Regions from separate parts of the Lysinibacillus sp. NPDC058147 genome, predicted to be linked through region 2. Evidence: riboswitches for the same ligand, from Rfam matches in the RefSeq annotation. Region 2 holds a riboswitch; the other holds the start of a gene.
What was found. Region 2 has a riboswitch for FMN ahead of ACFVT8_RS09910 (ECF transporter S component). Riboswitches for the same ligand answer to the same signal wherever they lie in the genome.

Region 1 (3,735 bases), on a different contig from region 2:
AAGCTAGCACGCAAAATGGTCGAGCTTTCCCCAATTGGCACGAGTATCTTTAACGGTAATTATGACGATTACATGAAAATGAAATCAAACTAAGGGCCATAAGTATGGAAAGACAAAGGGGACCTCCTATTAAGAAAATATTTGTGATTAATAAAATATAAAAGTGAAAAGAGGAAGAGAATATGACAAACAATCAAATTGCAGTTATTACAGGATCAGGTAGTGGAATTGGTAGAGCAACTAGTATTAAATTTGCTGAAAATGGCTATAAAGTTGTGCTTGTTGATTTTAACGAGAAAACTGGAGAAGAGACCCTAAAATTAATTCAACAAAATGGCGGTGAAGGAATATTCGTTAAAGCGGATGTTTCCAAAGTAGAGGATGTTCAGAATTATGTACAGCAAACGGTAAACACATATGGACGTATAGATGTATTCTTCAATAACGCTGGCATTATTCAAAAATTCGCACCGTTTACAGCGGTAGAATTGGAAGAATACGATCGTCTTATGGATATCAATGTAAAAGGTATTTTTCTTGGCATGAAATATGTCATCCCAGTAATGGAAAAGCAGGGTAAAGGGTCGATTATAAATACTGCTTCATCGGCAGGTATTCGTCCAGAACACAGTATCGCCGTATACTCCGCAAGTAAACATGCAGTAATCGGTTTAACGAAAGGCGTAGCGATCGAGTATGCAAATAAAGGTATTCGTATAAATGCTGTGTGTCCAGGTGGTATCGTTACACCATTATTTCATAGTGTTGGTGAAACACTTGCAAAAACAGGATACGTGCCAGAAGAAATGTCACGTGTACGTATGGGACGCCATGGTGAACCAGAAGAAGTAGCAGAAGCGGTTCTATTCTTAGCTTCAGATAAAGCAAGCTTCATGGCTGGTGCTGTTGTCTCTGTTGATGGTAGTTTGACTGTTTAAATTTAACTTCTTTCAGCAAGTTTTTTATGTAACGTAAGTGAAACGACAGTTACAGAAGTCTCTATGGAACAGCCACACCTTTGATCTTTATTAATGATCAAAGGTGTGGCTTGTTTTATGTAGTGAATGTGAAATTGATTAGAGTAAATTTTTATAAACAATTATCTGGATAATATAATAAAATAGTGTTATCGTAAGAAATAGCTAAATAAAAATATCCTTCAGGGTAGGGTGAAATTCCCAATCGGCGGTGATGAAGTAATTCAAAGTCCGTGAGCGCAAGCTGATTTGGTGCAAATCCAAAACCGACAGTTATAGTCTGGATGGGAGAAGGGTAAAAGTGTGAGCTTTTTAAATTCGCTTGAGTTTATAAGGTTTATTTGAGTATACTTTTTAACTACTTCCCATCGTTTCGTCGGGAAGTAGTTTTTTGTTTTATTTGGCTAAAAAATTGAATAGTAGTAGTTCTTCGGGGTAGGGTGAAATTCCCAATCGGCGGTGATGAAGCAATTCAAAGTCCGTGAGCGCAAGCTGATTTGGTGCAAATCCAAAACCGACAGTGACAGTCTGGATGGGAGAAGAACGATGAGATGACAGCCTATGGAAAAAATTTATATCCATGAGGTTTATTTGTTGACGTCTTATGTATATGAACTCCCAAACCCCTTTAAATTAAGGGGTTTTTTGTTTGAACGAAAATTATTAAATGATTGAAAGTAGGTGAAAAAATGTTTACGGGAATTGTTGAGGATATTGGTACCTTAAAAACCATGCAAAGCGATCGACAAAGTATGAAAATTACCGTTATTTCAAAGAAAATGGTAGAGGATGTAAAGCTCGGGGACAGTATAGCGGTCAATGGTGTTTGTTTAACAGTGATACATTTTAATGAACAAGAGCTAACGATGGATGTAATGCCTGAAACAGTAAGCGCAACAAATTTACAGCAGCTCGCAGTTGGAGATCCGGTAAATTTAGAGCGCGCTATGTCAGCTAATGGGCGTTTCGGTGGTCATTTTGTCTCCGGACATGTAGACGGGGTAGGGAAAATAGTACGCAAGCGGCCATTGGCAAATGCAGTCTATATTGATATTGAATTATCAAAGGAGCTAACGGGCTACTGTATTCCAAAGGGCTCCATCACAATTGATGGAACGAGTCTAACACTCTTTCAGGTCGAGAAAAACGGTGTCACAGTATCCCTGATACCCCACACTTACAAAGAAACGATTTTAGGTAAGAAGAAGATTGGTGATCTCGTCAATGTAGAAACCGATTTAGTTGGTAAATACATTTTGCATCAACTTAAGTATGGACAGGAACCGCCGACCATCACAAGAGACTTCTTAGCACAAAACGGGTTTTAAACAACACTTTAAGAACAGGAGGTGGCGATTTTGCTACATTCAATTGAAGAAGCAATTGAGGATTTAAAACAAGGTAAGATGATTATTGTAGTAGATGACGAGGACCGAGAAAACGAAGGGGACTTACTCGCTCTTGCGGAATTTATGACACCTGAAACGATTAACTTTATGGCGACCTATGGAAGAGGTCTTATATGTACACCGATTTCACAGCAACTTGCACAAAAATTAGCATTAGCGCCTATGGTCAGTATTAATACAGATAATCATCAAACGGCATTTACCGTTAGTGTAGATCATGTAGACACAACAACTGGAATTAGCGCCTTTGAACGGGCAATGACTATACAAAAAATGCTAGAGCCACAAGCAAAAGCTGCGGATTTTCGTAGACCGGGCCATGTATTCCCGTTAATTGCAAAGGACAATGGTGTATTAGAGCGTAGAGGACATACAGAAGCTACAATTGATTTGGCCAAGCTTTGTCATAGTATTCCTGCGGGCATTATTTGTGAAATTATGGGGTACAATGGCAAAATGCTACGCTTTAATGACCTTGTTAAATATGCAGCACAACATCATTTAAAAATGATTTCAATTGAAGCATTGGCAACATATCGTCGTCAACAAATAATAGAAGAAAACACACAGACAATATAAAGGATCATCAATAAAAGTTTGGAATAACATTTGTAAAAAGTACTCTAGTATATAAGTTGATTGGAGTGGAGACTGGGTGACTCCTTGGGGATTAGCGTCACAGATGAGACCATGGAGCGCAAGCGAAGCGGCTCATCGGACGCCCCCAGGAAAGCGCCCAGTCGGAACGGAAATCAACCCCACTTTATGATGATTAGACAAGATAAAAGAGGAGAGATTAAAAATGGTTAAAACATTTGAAGCACAATTAATTGGTACGGATTTAAAAATAGCAGTAATAGTAGGTCGTTTCAACGAATTTATTACAAGTAAATTATTAGACGGAGCATTAGATGGTTTAAAGCGTCATGGTGTGGATGAGGATTCTATTGATGTAGCATGGGTTCCAGGTGCATTTGAAGTGCCATTCATTGCAAAACAGTTAGCTGAAACAAAGAAATATGATGCCATTATTGGATTAGGTACAGTAATCCGTGGCTCAACAACACATTATGATTATGTATGTAATGAATCAGCAAAAGGAATTGCAAATGTGTCATTAACTACAAATGTACCAGTTATTTTTGGCATTGTTACTACTGAAAATATTGAACAAGCGATTGAACGTGCAGGTACTAAATCAGGAAATAAAGGTTATGACGCGGCAATGTCTGCTATTGAAATGGCAAATTTAAAGAAGATGATTAGATAAATCATTCCTAATAATAGAATGGAAATTCCATAGGTAAATTATTCTGAAAAACATTTTGAAATGAATATTTTTTTTAAGC
Region 2 (3,735 bases):
AAAAAGCCCACAACACTACAGATGTATGAAAAGTATGCGCCAAAAATTGATGAGGAAGCCAATGGTTTTACTAACTTTCATCCATATGAAGGAGAATTAAAGGAAAAGGGCGATAAACTAGTTCATGTATTGCCAAAGAAAAATGACTATGATGTCGCTTCTGCAGATACTGACGAATATTTAGGGACGTTACAGGATACATTCTCAGACACGGAGTATAAGGATATTGAGTTCGAAAATCCTGATGGTACCGCCTACGAGTTTTCCAAGGAAGAAGATCCAAGTAAGCCTATGGCATTAACAAGCTCAAATCATTTTAATTATTATTTATATAGAGATGAGAATGGGATCGAATATTTATCACCTGATTCTCGTAAATCTTTTTCTACTGTAACAGAAGCTCTTTCTGTTATGCGAAATAATAATGATGGTGCATACGTTCCTGTCGTACCGGAAAATATAACATACACTGTAAAAGAGGTAGCAGAAGGCGTTATTGTTACATTTGATGAACCACTTGATTTAACAACTATGGATGCAGTTCGTGCAACTCAATTAATTGAAGCTATGATGCTCACTGCTGCTAGCTTTGATAAACAAGTACGTCTAGACAATGTTGTACAGGAGAGCTGGGAAGGATTTGATTTAAAAAATTTCTTGCCAAAGCCTGTAGGAGCCAATAAACGATATATGCCGTAAAAAAGCATAACAACAAATAGACAAACGAAACTTATAGAATATTTTGGAGCATTCTCGCCGATGTATGTGCGTGAATGCTCTTGACATTTTATAACACCAATAACAAAGAAGTTAAGGGAAGGTTAAATTGTCTGATTGGTGAACACTAATATGCAGTCAGATTGCGGAAAACCTCTACTGATTACACTTTCATATTATAAAGAAGTTAATCGAGTATCTGTAAAACATACGAGTTTAATCGGATTTTTTTAAGCAAAGCTATTTACTTTTCTCTAATAATTCATTATAGTAAGGCTATGAAATAAAAAAATATTGATTCATCTTCGGGGCAGGGTGAAAATCCCGACCGGCGGTAATAGAGTTGTAAATCGCTAATGTTTCCTTTAAGTCATATTAGCTCGTATGATTTACTAAATGCTCTTCAGCCCGCGACCTGTGCAAATATTTTTTTGCATGGCTGACTTGGTGCGATTCCAAGGCCGACAGTTAAAGTCTGGATGGGAGAAGATGGAGGTACGATCGTCATTTATTGTTATGAATTTAGCTATGCACGAGCGTTTTTCGCTGTGGCTTCACACAGCGTATGCTCAAAAATAGTTAATTAATGGCGTTCTTTAATCATGCCTATTCTCCCTTGTGCTCTTTTGCATAAGGGTTTTTTCATGATAATAATTGATTTGGTCGTAACCTTTCTTCTTGCGAGATTGAATCAGCAAAGAGGAGAGAGTTTTCTATGAAGAAAAATGTTAAACTTCAATCGTTTATTACGATTGGTATGCTGAGCAGTATTTCGTTTTTATTAATGCTTTTTAATTTCCCTATTCCGCCGTTTCCAGCGTTTTTGGAAGTGGACTTCAGTGATATGCCAGCATTACTTGCGGCAATCACAATGGGACCTGTAGCCGGTATTTTAGTAGAGTTCTTTAAAAATGTGTTGGACTGGATTTTCTCAGGTACGCCAACGGGAGTACCAGTAGGGCATATCGCAAACTTTGTAACAGGTATTTTATTTATTTTACCAGTGAGCTTTGTTTTTAATCGTGTCAAAACAGTTAAAGGCCTTATCGGAGGTTTAGCTGCTGGAACAATCATAATGGCAGTAGGTATGAGCGTTCTTAACTATGCAGTATTTTTACCTATGTACACTTACTTTTTAGGTATGGAGCCTGTTGTAGGTGATTCACTATATAAAATGATCGTAGCTGGTATATTGCCATTTAACATTGTGAAAGGTATTTTAATTACTATCATCATGGCATTACTGTTCACAACAATGCGTAAATGGATTAATCATCAGCGTTCCATGTATTTAACAAAATAATTGAAATGAAACCTCGAGCTGTTAAATGCTCGAGGTTTTTTGATATAAGTTGGATAATATTGTGCAAAAGTAACATATAGAATTAATCTAGTCGGGTTTACTATTTTAATGTAGAATAAGGAAGAGCTTAGAATGTTAGAGGAGTTTGAAGAGATGAGTGAAAAAAAGAGTCAGTGGTCTAGTAAACTAGGCTTTATTTTAGCGTCGGCAGGAGCGGCGATCGGTCTAGGGGCAATTTGGAAGCTTCCATATGTTACTGGACAAAGTGGTGGGGGAGCGTTTTTCCTTATTTTTGTTCTATTTACATTGTTGATTGGTTTACCGATGTTATTATCAGAATATGTTTTAGGTCGTGGTACACAGTCTGAAGCTGTGACTGCCTATAAAAAAATTGCACCTACGAAAACAGGCTGGGCTTGGGTTGGTCGTATGGGTGTACTCGGTTGTTTTTTATTGTTAAGTTTTTATAGTGTTGTGGGAGGTTGGATTTTTATCTATAGTGGCCTTGGTGTGACTGGGGCTGTTATTGATCCTGCCGTTGATCCTAGTGAACTATTTGGAAAGATTGTAGGAAAACCTTGGATTACATTGCTAGGTTTAGGATTGTTTACGCTAGTAAATGTACTAGTCATTTCACTTGGTGTGCAAAATGGTATAGAAAAGGCTAATAAGTGGATGATGCCTTTATTATTTATAATGTTTATTGTGCTTGTTGTGCGGGCTTTAACATTAGATGGAGCAATGGAGGGGGTTAAATTCTTCTTGTGGCCGGACTTCTCCAATATAACTGGAAAGGCTATATTAGAAGCGTTGGGGCAGTCCTTCTTTGGCTTAGCGGTAGGATTTTCTTGTCTTGTGACGTACAGCTCTTATTTAAAGAAAGATGTGAGCTTACCGAATTCTGCGGGCTCCGTTGTTCTTCTCACTGTGCTTGTATCGTTCTTAGCAGGATTGGCAATTTTCCCTGTTGTATTTGCTTTTAATTTAGAACCTGCATCTGGACCAGGCTTACTATTCATGGTTCTGCCAACAGCATTTAGCCAAATGCCCTTTGGTGAAATTTTCTTAGCGATGTTTTTAATATTATTTTTATTTGCAACGCTAACCTCTTCGTTTAGTTTATATGAAATTATTGTAGCGGCATTTATGGAGAAAGGGCATATGTCTCGTCCAGCATTGACAATGCTACTAGGCGTAGTAGTATTTGTAGCGGCGATTCCTGCGGCTCTTTCATCTAGTACATTAGCGGACGTATCAATCTTTGGAAAAACAATTTTTGATGCAACTGACTTTTTAGTATCTAATTTAATGCTTCCGTTAGGTAATTTATTGATTGCTATCTTTATTGCGTATGTAGTTGATAAAGAATTTGTGAAGAGGGAATTATTGATAGGAAGTCAAATGGGGCAGGGGTTCTATTCAACATATCATCTATTGATGTTAATAGTAGTACCACTTGTCATTATCGTTGTGTTCGTAAATATGCTTTTACAATATTAAAAAGAGAAGGTTGCGTTCCGTTTTATAGGAATGCAACCTATTTTAATGATGGGGGCAACAATAGGTTAATATTCGCTAAGCGATAGCTCACCTAGCCAGCCTTCTTTAATGATTTGTCTCGCTTTTTCTTCGCTTTTTGTAATAGGGAATACTTTATCGACTTGAGAAATAGCAAACAAGTTGCGAATGAAATCATCGACGACAATAATGGCGAT

Region 1: another riboswitch for FMN. It lies ahead of ribE (riboflavin synthase); the one in region 2 lies ahead of ACFVT8_RS09910 (ECF transporter S component).

Annotation. Positions count from the first base shown of each region.
Region 1 covers NZ_JBHVUJ010000004.1:176,925-180,659, forward strand. The annotation lists gene abc-f (ribosomal protection-like ABC-F family protein) at 1-93, shown strand, start outside; gene ACFVT8_RS13570 (SDR family NAD(P)-dependent oxidoreductase) at 183-938, shown strand; FMN riboswitch at 1,152-1,277, shown strand; FMN riboswitch at 1,400-1,525, shown strand; gene ribE (riboflavin synthase) at 1,667-2,305, shown strand; partial or broken gene ribB (3,4-dihydroxy-2-butanone-4-phosphate synthase) at 2,336-2,929, shown strand; gene ribH (6,7-dimethyl-8-ribityllumazine synthase) at 3,189-3,656, shown strand.
Region 2 covers NZ_JBHVUJ010000003.1:81,204-84,938, reverse strand. The annotation lists gene ACFVT8_RS09915 (RNA polymerase subunit sigma) at 1-699, shown strand, start outside; FMN riboswitch at 1,015-1,212, shown strand; gene ACFVT8_RS09910 (ECF transporter S component) at 1,433-2,020, shown strand; gene ACFVT8_RS09905 (sodium-dependent transporter) at 2,174-3,520, shown strand; gene ACFVT8_RS09900 (STAS domain-containing protein) at 3,586-3,735, opposite strand, start outside.